4 regions of the Halomonas sp. MMH1-48 genome follow, and region 3 is predicted to be linked to each of the others. Evidence: predicted binding sites of a transcription regulator. Region 3 holds the regulator's gene; each other region holds the start of a gene.
The links. Region 3 encodes LexA, which represses DNA repair genes until DNA is damaged. Its sites were predicted from a motif close to TACTGTNTANNTANACAGTA; they were not measured.

Region 1 (3,215 bases), on a different contig from region 3:
TATCTTAAAAATCAATTAAATATTACAAAAAAACATAAAAAAAATAATTTCACTACCCAATATACTACCCATTTGGTCTAGAGAAGCTCCCTCCAAGGTCATAGCTGTAGGGCCCTATGTGATTGCCTGCCAGCTTGGCAAATAACCCGGGGCCCTCGGCCTGCCATTTCCTCATCCCCGTGATCGGCGATTGATGATGTAGCACTTTCCACAAGGCAGGGTGACTGATCAGCTAACAGTATCGCTTGTCGCGTATGCTCCAGATTTTCTGCCTAAAGTTAGCGACGAGTCGTCAGCACGTCGCTAATACGGCTGTTGAGGTACTCCACCATGCAATTCATTTGCAACCTAACAGACTTGATCAGTCGGTGATTGATGCAGTGGGCTAGACTCTCCTGATCGCAGGGGCTCTCATCTTAACGAATCTAAAGATAGACTCAAAAGAAATATCATAGCATGGATCTGAGAGCTTCCCTGATGGCTAAGGTGTTCTTAATTTTTTGAATCCAGTCCTTGCTATTAGCAGCTCGCCCCACTGAGTGGTGTAACGCGGCGTTCGTCGCTCGCTTCGCAGTGACCATGCGTTGTTAGAGCGCGCCAAGCCAATTTGCACAGCACCTCTGCCTAGCTCACGGTTAAGCATGTCCATAGTGTTCATCAGTCGTTCGCTACGTTTGTCTTCTTCATCAGTCTGAAGGGTTTCAGTGAGGGTGAGCTGTCGGTTAGCTTTAGGCGATAGATCAAGCAGCATGAGACCCACTTTGTGAAAGGCGTACCCTTTTCGCCAGAGACGACGCAAACCCTGTACCGCAGCGGCGATGATCTCACGACTATCATCAGTGGGCCGATCCAGAGAAATGACCATTCGTTGACGATATTGGGGTAAATCTGTCCGAAACGAGTTTGTGCGGATAAACACCATGACGGCGCTGGTGACGCTTTGCTGCTTACGAAGTTTTTCGCCCGCCCTGGCAGCATGATGCCGTAGCGCCTCCCTTAACTGATGGGGATCGTTGGTAAGCCGCCCAAACGAACGAGACACCATGATCTGTTGTTTAGGCTGGCTCATGTCATCTAGCTGAATGGAGGGTTGCCCCCGCAACTCCCAGACAATGCGCTCCTGCACCACACTAAATTGCCGACGGATATGTTTCGGGTCTGCCTCTCGCAGGTCCCAGGCAGTCTCAATGCCCATGACGCGTAATCGCTCGCTGGTGCGGCGTGCAATGCCCCATAGTTCGGTGACAGGCAACTGCTTCAACAACGCTTTAGTAGGCGCGCCTTCTGCAAGCAACGTGCATACACCTTGGTCTCTATATGCAGGGTGTTTTTTAGCGGCATGATTGGCGACCTTGGCCAACACCCGAGTCGGCGCAAAACCCACTGACACAGGTATACCTGTCCACTGCTTCACCGTATCCCGCAGAGCTTGGCCTCGTTGCTCCAGGGTGTCTACCTCAAATCCCTGAAACCCGACAAAGCTTTCGTCGATGGAGTACACCTCTACATGGGGTGAAAACTCCCCCAGCACCTCAGTTACCCGTTGGGACATGTCACCATACAACGCATAGTTGCTGGATAGCAGGACGGCTTGGCGGCGCACTTCCGGCGTTAACAGGTGCATGGCAGCCCCCATTTCAACGCCCAGCGCTTTTAATTCGTTAGAGCGTGCGACGACGCAACCATCGTTATTGGATAGTACCCCTACGGGACGACCTTCCAGTGACGGGTTGAAGACCCGCTCGCAAGAGACATAGAAATTGTTGCAGTCGATCAGGGCCATCATTGCAGCGTTGCCCCTGGAAAGCTGTGAAGCACATGAGTCACTACGCCCCAGACGTGCGCCTCACGACCATCTAAGGGAATGGGCGGGTAAGCAGGATTACTTGCCCGGAGATAGGTTCGCTGCCCTACTCGCTCAAGGCGCTTTACTGTGAGCTCGCCGTCCACGCAGATCACGATAATACGCCCTGGCAAGGCCTCAAGACTGCGATCCACCACCAGCAAATCCCCATGATGAATTCCATCACCAATCATGGAATCTCCTTCAGAACGTACGAAATACGTTGCAGCAGGCCGTTTCACTACATAACGGTGAAGATCTAGATCGGTATCCAAATGGTCATCTGCAGGCGAGGGAAAGCCTGCGCGCACGGCACAGGAATAGAGCGGCAAGGGCTGCGATACCGTAAAAGCGTCCGCTTGTCCCAGCAATGTTACCGGCAAAGTCATGGGCACCTCCATTAAAAAGCTGTATATAAAAACAGTATCTTTAAAGTACTCACTGAACGCAATACCTCATCGGCGTATCCCACCCAATTTCAGATCTATATCACTCCTGTGCATCTACCCCGTGGAATCGTTTTCCTCTGCATAGGAGCTTCAATATGCCCCCACTTTGTAAGCGTTGTGCATCAACGCGCATGCTGAACCTGGAGACTGCCCAACGTGTGAGCGTAGTAGGCAGCACCTTGATCGGCGGTGCTATTGGCGCATGGCGCGCGACGGCCATCACCGGCCCACTGCCATTGGCGTTGACTCGCTTTCCATTGGCAAAACTGCCTGCCGCCATGATGGGTGCCGTGGCCGGAGGTCAAACCGGCTCACGCATGGCCACCTCGCTGTTTGAACAGTGGCTGCCAGTTGGCAGCGGGACACCGTGGTTATGCTTGTCTTGCGGCTGCACCTACCGCGACGCCTACCCGCCTTTAGCACCTAACGCTTAACCTATCGTTGTTCGCCCTGTGTGGGGCGAATGATCCGCTTATTCACTTTCTCGCGCTGGCCTTTGGTCAGCGCTTTTTTTATGTCTGGAGAATGACTCATGGCACATCTCGTTGAACACATGGCTTACGTTGGCGATACCCCTTGGCATGGCCTGGGGCAACAGCTGTCTCGTCATCAACCGTTAGAGGTCTGGCAGCAACAGGCCGGTATGAACTGGCATATCGAAGAAGCGCCGGTGCGCTTTATCGCCGAAGGAGCTAGCCACCTGGGCAGCATTCACTCATTCCCTGAGCAAAAGGTGCTCTACCGCTCAGATACCAAAGCACCGCTGTCGGTGGTGTCGCAGCGCTATAAGGTGGTGCAGCCCGAGGAGATTTTAGAGTTTTACCGTGACCTGACCGAGTACGCCGGGTATGAGCTAGAAACCGCTGGCGTGCTCAAAGGCGGTCGTAAGTTCTGGGCGCTAGCCCGTAGCGGCTTAAGCACGT
Region 2 (3,215 bases), on a different contig from region 3:
GTGGTTAGGTAGCGCCGTATGGATAGAGCAGCAGCTTGGCGCGCCCTTGCCAGATAGCGCTCATCAACCTGACAACGCCTTTGCATCGCAGGTAGTCGTGGCGGATAGCCATGGTTGGCTCGCCACGCTCTACTGTGCCGACCAGCCGGTGAGCGATGCGACAGCGAGCCTTGCCGAATTAAAGCGCTCAGGGTACATCGTGGCGCTGATCAGCGGCGACCGCCAGGGCCCGGTGGGCTGGCTTGGCCAGCAGGTAGGGTTAGCAAACAATGCGTGCTACGCCCAGCGTTCGCCGGAAGCCAAAGCGGCACTGCTCAAAGCGCTGCCATCGCCCACGCTCTATGTGGGCGACGGGGTGAACGATACCTTGAGCCTTGCCGAAGCCGGGGTAGGCGTCGTCCCCATGCAAGCCAGCGACGCCGCCCGTGAAGGTGCCGCCGCGCAGCTGCTTCGGCCAGGAGTGAGTGGTGTAGTGTGTTTACTCTCGTTGGCTAAGCGCACACGCCGAGTCATGATGCAGAACCTAGTATTTTCGGCACTCTATAACACGCTGGCGCTGGGGCTGGTGATCATCATGGCGGTTCCGCCCTTAGCCGCCGTGCTGGCGATGGCGGCAAGCTCGTTCAGCGTGACGTTAAATGCAGCGCGACTTGCATGGTCAGAGCCTAGCAAGACTAGCGATATCCCAGCGCCTGACCCAAACGCTCCGCATTCGACGTCACCCACTGCGGGTCAATCGCTCCCCACTGTTTAATGGTGTAGTGGCCAATGTTGTGGCGTTCGCCGTCGCTTTTTTCGAACACGCACTCGATATCCAGTTCCCCTAGCGATGTAATGGTGTCCTGTGCGGTGCGTCTGGGCATGCCGGTGGCTTCCATCAGGGCGGGCACGCTGGCCACGCCTTGCTCGATCAAATGAGCCACGTAAAGGCGGCGGTAAAAACTGGATTTCGTTTTGCTAAGCGACATGGAAATAACGTCTTCTTAGTGATGGGTATTCCAGCAGTCTAATCAAATAAATCCCCCTGCGCCCGAGGCGGACGAAAATCCCGGGTATTCAACCCCTGATCGGTGCGGGCCTGCATGTTCCACTGGCGGCTAGCACGCTGAAACCGCTGGGCAATCAAATCGGCGAAGACCCCTTCGCCGCGAAAGCGCTTCCCAAAGGCCGCCTCGTAGGTTTTACCGCCCCGACACTGGCGCATCAAACTCATTACCTTGGCGGCGCGCTCGGGGTAGTGGGCCTCTAGCCACGCCTCGAATAGCGGCGCGACCTCGTGGGGTAGCCTCAGCAGCATCCAAGTGGCGGTGCGCGCTCCTGCACGGCTCGCGGCTTCCAGAATGCGTTCGATCTCATGGTCGGTCAGGCCAGGAATGATGGGGGATACCAGCGTGCCCACCGGAATTCCCGCTGTATTCAGCTCACGAATCACTTTCAGACGCGCCTGGGGCGATGCCGCACGGGGTTCCAGCGTGCGCTTGAGGTTGGCGTCCAGGCTGGTCAAACTCACGAACACCCGCACCAAGCGATGCTCCGCCATTTCTGCCAGTAGATCGATATCCCGCAAAATCAGCGTGCTTTTCGTCACTAGCGTGACCGGGTGTCGGCACGCCAGCAGAAACTTCAGCAGGCGGCGGGTGGTTTGGTAAGTGGCTTCCAGCGGCTGGTAGCAGTCGGTATTGCCAGAAAGGTTAATGGGGCGGCAAACGTAGTGAGGGTGGCAAAGCTCCTCTTTTAAATGCTCCACCAACCCGCTGCGGGCGATCAGCTTGGTCTCGAAATCCAGCCCCGGCGATAAATCCCAATAAGCGTGGGAAGGGCGGGCGTAGCAGTACACGCAGCCATGCTCACAGCCACGGTAAGGGTTGAGCGAGCGGTCGAAGGGCAGGTCGGGCGACTGGTTCCAAGAGAGCGCGCTTTTGCTGGGCTCTTCACGCACTTCCGTTGCCAGCGAGTTGGCGGCCTCTTCCTGCCACCAGCCGTCATCCTCCGCCACGCTGTGGGTAGGGGCAAAACGGTTATGCGGGTCGTAGGTAGCACCGCGCCCTTTATGCACGGTAGTGCGAGAGAGGTCCAATGATGTCATCTGCCACCTCGTACGTAGCATTGAAATATATGTTCATGCATACAGTATATGAGGTTTTCTCAGCACCGCAACCAAGCGGGCAGTACAGCCACGACAGCGCTAATGGTATTTTGGGAAAAGAGGGACGACTTACTTGGATGATTGCAGGAGGGAAAGCATTTACGCGACGAAGAATCAGCGTGTGGCGCTGATCATTATCGACATGCAGCAGGGCATGGCGACGGAGGAGGCGGGAGAGCGCAATAACCCGCAATCAGAAACCAATATTCAGCGATTGCTGACCGTTTGGCGGCACCGCGATGAGCTCGTCGTGCATGTGCGTCATCTTTTCCGCTCACCTAGCTCGCCGTTTTGTAGGTCGTTCTACCACACTCCGCTCTTGATCAGCCGCGTCGCCTCAACCGTTGGGTTGTAGATATAGCACCAGGCATCGCCATACTGTGTTGCCAGTACCGTCCGATCGTATACGCCTTCTGTGGGGGCCAGGGGCAGGTAATCTTCCAATTCGTCGAGCCGCGCTAATCGCTCGGCGTCGATGGCGTACACTTCAACGATCACACCGGCAGACGGCGTGAGCTTGGCGCCTGGGTAGGGCCCAAGATCGTAGAGCGTAATCTCGTTTAGGCAGTCTTGACCCAGCATGTCCGCGCCGTTTAACCAATGATGATTGCGGTGGCCGCGCTTTAACGTGCCGTACACCGCGACTCGAGGGCAGCGCTGGATGGCTTGGTGAAGATGCTGCATGGGTTCACCTTTTCGCACTATTCAATAAGCTAAGACGACACGCCGATTTTCGACCGCTAAGAGCCATTCAACAAACGTTGGCCTAAAAGCGCCCTGGTCGTTTGCCAAGGCGCTGTGCTTACTTACTTTTTATCCTAACGCTTCTTGCGCACCGGTTTTTTATCACTGCTTGCTGGCTCGGCGCTATCGGCTTTGCGTGCGCTGGTGGGAAAGTGGGCACGCACCAGCTCAAGCAGCCCCTGCGTAGAAGCGTCGAAGTCGGCGGCGTTGGCGTCGATGCGCTCGCTGATTTCACCGGCGATGCGCTTGCCTAGCTGTACGCCCCACTGGTCGAACGAGTTGATGTTCCAGATTACGCCCTGCACAAACACCTTGTGCTCGTAGA
Region 3 (3,215 bases):
AGCCATTGCCACACGCCGACCGATCTCGTTCGCTTCGGTCGCGACGTTGAAAAAGCGGTGTTGGCGCGTGGTTTACGCTGGCACTTGGAAGATCGTGTGCTCATTCACGGCAATAAAACGGTCGTCTTTAGTTAATCTACCGGGGGCGCTATGTCGTTTGCACAGAGCGTATTGGCACCATGGGCGCTGGTGATGACGTGGTTGTTGTCATTGGGCATGGTGGGCTGGTGCATTTGGCTGCGCCCTTGGCAACCGTTGCTCGAAGATACCGCGCTCCAACATCGATGGTTGGCCGCGACGCTTGTCGTCATGCTGTTTTGGCAGCTTCGCGCTCAAGCAGTGGATTGGTTGACGCTTCACCTAGTATTTACGGTGTTAATGACGCTGGTCTTTAAAATGCCGTTAGCGCTGCTGAGCAACGTAATGATCAACGCTGCCATGGTAGCGATTGGACGTAACGAGTGGAACCTTCTTGGGGCGAACGTACTGGTGACTGGCATCGTGCCTGCTATGGTGACAGGCATCGTGTGGCGTCTGGTGGATCGCCGCCTGCCGGATAATTTGATGGTGTTCTTATTCGCCTGCGGATTTTTCGGCGCAGCGCTGTCGACGTTAGGTGGCGGGCTTGTCGCGGTGGCGCTCATCATATTGGCGGGCACGGATCCTGAGGCCGTATATCTCGCTCAAGAGTATGCCCGCTTTTTACCGCTGCTGATGCCGTCGGAAGCCTTCATCACCGGGATGCTGCTCAGCATCTTGCTAGTCTACCACCCAAGTTGGGTGGCCACCTTCAATGACCACCGTTACATCGACTCACAGTAAATACACTTCGTGTGCCGGGTCTGACCACGGCCTCAGCTCAGCCGAGCGCTTGTCCGTTTCCGCCCCGAATAACGCCGACGCCGACACCCTCGATATCCAGTTGTTGGGTGCGCAGATCGATCTCGATCGGTGGGAAGTCGGCATTCTCGGCGATCAACGTGACTTGATGGCCCTGGCGTTTAAAACGCTTGACCGTCACTTCGTCTTCTAACCGTGCTACGACGATCTGGCCATCGCGTACGCGATCAGTGCGATGAACGGCCAGAAGATCGCCTTCCAAAATGCCGACATCTTTCATGGAGAGGCCGCGTACACGTAATAGGTAATCGGCTTTGGGCGTAAAATACTCGGCTGGAAGCGGGCAGTAGCGGTCTATGTGTTCGGCAGCCAAGATTGGACTACCGGCGGCAACTTCGCCAATCACGGGTAGCCCATTGGGTACAGGCTCGGAGGCGGCCGTTGTCGTTGCTGGCACTTCGCTAGGTTCCAGCACCTCCTGGTTCGGTAGCCGAATTCCCCGCGACGTATTTCGAATGATGCGTATGGCGCCTTTACGCTCGAGCGCACGCAAATGCTCCTCGGCAGCATTTGGAGAGCGGAACCCCAGCGCCTTGGCGATTTCAGCGCGCGTTGGCGGGTACCCCAGGTCACCCATGGTTTTGACGATGAAATCAAATACGTGCTGCTGACGTGCTGTGAGTGGACGAGACATACCAAACTCCAAAACAGTGAAAAGACAGTAGCTACATGTCGGCTTAATCAGTATGTGTTTAAGTATACAGTATGTTGCTCTGTCCAGTACATGGTCCATGACAAACGCCAGTACATAGCGAGCTCTTTGAAAGCTAGGTAAAGAAGGCGCCGCCCATGGACCGTTGGCGAACTGGATAAGTGATTGAGCCTGTCAAACATATGTCATAGTATGCAGCGTTGTTTAAAACACCTGTTTTTTGGAGGGCGAGATGGCCCAATCAGATACGGTAACGCGTATATTGGACACGGCAGAGGTGCTATTTGCAGAGCGAGGCTTTGCCGAGACGTCGCTGCGCAATATCACCAGCAAGGCACGCGTCAATTTGGCGGCCGTCAACTACCACTTTGGTTCCAAAAAAGCACTGATTCAAGCGGTGTTCGCTCGCTATCTCGATCCGTTTTCGGCACGTTTTCATACGGCACTGGATGAACTCGAGACGCGCCATCAAGGTCAACCGATTCCTTTGGAAGTGCTGCTTGAGACCATGGCGACCACGGTGTTGGCCGTCCCGGCAGAACGCAATAGCCTGAAAGTGTTCATGAGGCTCCTGGGTCTGGCGTATAGCCAGGCTCAGGGGCATTTAAGGCGTTATATTCAGCAGCAATATGGCGACGTGTTTACGCGCTTCACCGAGCTGGTGCGCCAAGCGACCCCAGACCTGCCGGACGCTGAGCGTTTCTGGCGGCTACACTTTATGTTGGGAACGGTGATATTCACGCTGTCAGGCTTGGATGCGCTGCGTGATATCGCCGCCAAGGATTACCAAGAACAGGTCACGGTGCGAGATCTGGTACGACGCCTGCGGCCCGTCGTGGTCGCCGCCATGAATGCGCCGTTGCCCGCCGCGGTTGAAGAGGGTCACCATGGAAACGCCCAAGCTAGCTGAGCTGCCGCCTACACACGGTGGTTGGATAGAGATCGATACCCAGCGTCAGAGACTCTGCTGGTGGCAAGGTAACGATATTCAGCATGAGTGTACGATTTCGACGGGGCTGGCAGGCGTTGGGCAGGAAGAGGGCAGCGGTCAAACGCCGCTTGGCTGGCACTACGTTCGCGCATCGATTGGCCAAGGCTGCCCCGATAACGCGGTATTTCAGGGGCGCCGTTGGACGGGCGAAGTCTATTCGCCAACTCTCGCGGCCAGCTTCCCCAAGCGTGACTGGATCCTGACGCGGATACTTTGGCTATGCGGTTTGGAGCGCGGCGTGAATCGCGGGGGAAACGTCGATTCCCAGCGGCGCTACATATACTTGCATGGCACCCCAGAGGATCAGCCCATGGGCACGCCAGCCTCACACGGTTGTATACGCGTGCGCAATCACGATTTACATTTCCTATTCGATCACGCCCAGCCCGGTACGCCGGTTTGGCTGCATTAAGCCCACCCACAGGACGTCGCGCCAGAATTTTGACACGCCAAGCGGTTAGTCTAGAATGGCGCCCTTTTTGTTGGACTCACCATCATGACGCAACCCATTGGCCCGGTCATGCTCGACCTTGAAGGGCCACAGTTAACCAACGCTGACAAGCGCCTGCTAAAAGATCCTGCCGTAGGCGGTGTGATTTTGTTTGCTCGTAACGTCGAAGACGCGTATCAGGTTCGCAAGCTGTGCGACAGTATTCGTCGTGTGAGAGGCGA
Region 4 (3,215 bases), on a different contig from region 3:
GCTACCCAAAAAAGCGGTTGCAGTTTGGCGCTAATGGCATAGAACCATTTGGGTGATCTTAGTTTGTTGATAAAGGCCCACATGGTGTTCCCGTCCTCTAACCGTTGATGCTGATGCGCAGCGATGCCGCAATGGCCCAGGGTGCCAGCATCAGTGCTAGCGCCAGCAGTGCCCCTAGAATCGCCAGATGAGCGGCCATTCCATCGCCAAAAATAGCGGCTTGTACGGCACCTGCGCCGAAAATCAGTACTGGAATATAGAGCGGCAGCACCAGCAGCGAGAGCAGCACACCGCCCCGCGCCAGCCCCACCGTCAATGCCGCCCCGATGGCGCCAATCAGACTCAAGCTGGCCGTACCGAGCGCCAACGACAGCGACAGCACGGCGTAGCTTCCTGCGGGAAGCGACAGCATGATGCCCAAGAGTGGCGCCATGAGCGCCAGTGGCAGCCCGGTCAGCAGCCAATGCACCGCCACTTTTGCCAACCCCAGCGCCGCCAGCGGCTGGGGAGCCAGTAGTAATTGCTCGAGGCTGCCATCGTCATAGTCACTGCGAAACAGGCTATCCAGCGAGAGCAGTGCAGCTAGCAGCGCAGCTACCCATAAAAGCCCCGGCGCAATGCTTGCCAGCAGCGCTGGATCCGGTGAAATCCCAATGGGGAATAGGGTAATCACCAGTGCAAAGAACACCAGCGGATTGAGCACCTCGCCACGACGGCGCAGCATCAGGGTGAGGTCGCGCTTGAGCGTGGCCTTGATGGCCACCAGCAGACCGCCCTGGGGGGCATGCATGGCCACCTCGGGGGGGCTCAATGGAGCGTGTGAACGTTGCAACGCTGTCTCCTTCTTACCCCAGCTGAATACGCCTGAGCACGGGTGACTCGGCCAGCGCATGGTGCGTGGTCACCAACACACAGCCGCCAGACTGCGCATGGGCCACCAACTGCGCCTCCAGCGCCGCCACCCCTTGACGATCGATGGCAGTGAAAGGCTCGTCGAGCACCCACAGCGCACGCTGAGTGAGGGTCAAACGCGCCAGCGCCACACGCCGCTGTTGCCCGGCAGACAGCTGACCGGCAGGCACGTCCTCGAAACCGGTAAGCCCAACGGCGGCCAGCGCTGCCTCCCGTGCAGGCTCGCTGCCCACTTCTCCGCTAAGCGCTTGATACCAAGCTAAATTCTCCAGCGGCGAGAGACCCGCCTTCACACCGGGGGCATGACCTAAATAGAGCAAATTGGCGAGAAAATGTTCACGGGCTTGGCGCATGGGCGCGCCATTCCAGAAAAGCTCGCCACGGTAATCGGTTAATTGCCCTGAGAGTATTTTTAGCAGCGTCGTTTTGCCGCTGCCGTTTGGGCCCTCGATGCGCACGATCTCACCCGATTGGATATCGAGATCGAGCCCTTCAAACAGCCAACGGTCGTCGCGTTCACAGGCCAATTGTCGGGCTTGCAGGCACAGGCTCAAAAGACACTCCAGGCGCATTGATTTTGGGTCGAACTCTACACGGAAAGGCCCTTCCTCGCCAGTCGGGCTCTGCGGTCTTGGGTCGCAGCGTGCCCCAAACCAATGCTTGCTTAAGCACCTCATGGAGGCGTCCTGCAAAAGACAGGACTAGCACTGTATGCAAAAACAGGCTTATACTGTAAACACTGTATGAATAGACACCACAGAATAAAACAACAGGTATCGCCTCAATCAAACGCCTCGACAACGGGCGCTGCATGGGAGAACACACTATGACGATCTGCCTACCCTCTAGGGTAACGTCTCAGGTTCCTTCTTACGTACCCTCTCAGACGCTGTCTCAACCGGTAGCGCCATCGACGCCTACCCCACTAGCGTCTCGCAGCGCCTCATCACATGCGCGCCAAGCGTGCACACCCCCTCGCGTCACACGTCGCAACACCTACGCCCTGCGTATTCGCGGCGACCGCATGCGCGACTGCAACCTCTTCGACGGCGATGTCATCATCATTCACCGTCACCAGCATGACGCCCATCAAGAGACCGCCGTTGCGACGATCAACCAGCGCGAAGTGACGCTTAAGCAGCTCTCCATTAGCCGCTTGGGCATCCATTTATGGCCGGAAGATGCAGCCATACCGGACCTATTCCTGCATAATTGTGACATTCAGGTGCTGGGCATGGTAATGGGCGTGGCCCAACACACCACGGAAACCCAGCATCACTAATTGGTCACCCACCCTGCCGGGAGCCCTCGTTGCGTTTTCGAGTCCCTGATTTAGCCCTTGGTATATGGCACACCGCCGACATCGACGTCGAGAAAAGCCAATTTTTGGCTTGGCTGTGCCATGCCCCCACCCCTGACGCTTTCGACACGCTGCTTCAAGCGGCCAAAGCTGCTCACCCAAACGCTAGCCATCACTGTACGGCCTTCATTGCTGGCCCTCCTGGCGAGCAAACCCATATTGGCTTTTCTGATGATGGCGAACCGGGCGGCACCGCCGGACGCCCCATGTTCCAGGCACTTCAGGGCAGCCAGATCGGCGAAATCGGCTGCGTGGTGATTCGCTACTTTGGCGGCACCAAGTTAGGCACTGGCGGGCTGGCCCGCGCCTATGCTCAGGCCGTCAAAGCCGGCTTGGAAACGCTGCCCACCCGGGAAGTCATCGAGCGGGACAGCTATCGGTTGAAGGTCAGCTTCGCCCACGAAGCGCAAGCGCGCGCATGGTGCGACGAGCAGGCGCTGCCCGTGCAGCAGGCAGACTACGATGGCGACGGCGTGCGCCTGACCATCGGCTGGCCGCGGGATGTCGAGTTGGATATCAGCGGCCTAGAAAACCGCCTCAAAACCGCCGTCGAACCGCGGCGGGCATGAAAAAACGCGGCTTACACGAGCCCTGCTCGATAAGCCACGTTTCAGATGGGCAGCGCTCTAACGGTCGCTTAGCCTAGGTACTTGATCATCACACCAGCGGCGACCGCCGAGCCGATCACCCCGGCCACGTTGGGCCCCATGGCGTGCATCAGCAGGAAGTTGTGCGGGTTCGCTTCCAGTCCGACTTTATTCGCCACGCGCGCGGCCATCGGCACGGCCGACACCCCTGCCGCCCCAATCAACGGGTTGATGGGCATTTTGCTAACCACGTTCATTAGCTTGGCCATCAACACCCCGGCAGCAGTCCCAATGCCGAAGGCCACGATTCCCAGCCCCAGAATCCCTAGGGTTTCGAACGCTAGGAAGCTATCGGC

Region 1: the regulator LexA is predicted to act here: its motif matches at 2,250-2,269, upstream of umuD (translesion error-prone DNA polymerase V autoproteolytic subunit).
Region 2: the regulator LexA is predicted to act here: its motif matches at 2,114-2,133, upstream of MHM37_RS11320 (PA0069 family radical SAM protein).
Region 4: the regulator LexA is predicted to act here: its motif matches at 1,650-1,669, upstream of MHM37_RS02255 (S24 family peptidase).

What each region holds. Positions count from the first base shown of each region.
Region 1 covers NZ_JAKRFL010000004.1:4,556-7,770, reverse strand. Annotated here, with positions in the region: gene MHM37_RS05090 (Y-family DNA polymerase) at 482-1,786, opposite strand; gene umuD (translesion error-prone DNA polymerase V autoproteolytic subunit) at 1,783-2,232, opposite strand; gene MHM37_RS05080 (hypothetical protein) at 2,388-2,726, shown strand; gene MHM37_RS05075 (DUF932 domain-containing protein) at 2,825-3,215, shown strand, end outside.
Region 2 covers NZ_JAKRFL010000011.1:58,408-61,622, forward strand. Annotated here, with positions in the region: gene MHM37_RS11310 (cation-translocating P-type ATPase) at 1-754, shown strand, start outside; gene MHM37_RS11315 (winged helix-turn-helix domain-containing protein) at 675-968, opposite strand; gene MHM37_RS11320 (PA0069 family radical SAM protein) at 1,007-2,086, opposite strand; gene MHM37_RS11325 (isochorismatase family protein) at 2,268-2,501, shown strand; gene MHM37_RS11330 (gamma-glutamylcyclotransferase) at 2,450-2,830, opposite strand; gene pgi (glucose-6-phosphate isomerase) at 2,965-3,215, opposite strand, start outside.
Region 3 covers NZ_JAKRFL010000018.1:12,347-15,561, reverse strand. Annotated here, with positions in the region: gene purU (formyltetrahydrofolate deformylase) at 1-135, shown strand, start outside; gene MHM37_RS14005 (energy-coupling factor ABC transporter permease) at 151-822, shown strand; gene lexA (transcriptional repressor LexA) at 860-1,534, opposite strand; gene MHM37_RS13995 (TetR/AcrR family transcriptional regulator) at 1,785-2,462, shown strand; gene MHM37_RS13990 (L,D-transpeptidase) at 2,440-2,955, shown strand; gene nagZ (beta-N-acetylhexosaminidase) at 3,040-3,215, shown strand, end outside.
Region 4 covers NZ_JAKRFL010000002.1:33,453-36,667, forward strand. Annotated here, with positions in the region: gene MHM37_RS02240 (heme ABC transporter permease) at 1-83, opposite strand, end outside; gene ccmB (heme exporter protein CcmB) at 98-790, opposite strand; gene ccmA (cytochrome c biogenesis heme-transporting ATPase CcmA) at 846-1,466, opposite strand; gene MHM37_RS02255 (S24 family peptidase) at 1,724-2,194, shown strand; gene MHM37_RS02260 (YigZ family protein) at 2,224-2,841, shown strand; gene MHM37_RS02265 (sodium ion-translocating decarboxylase subunit beta) at 2,910-3,215, opposite strand, start outside.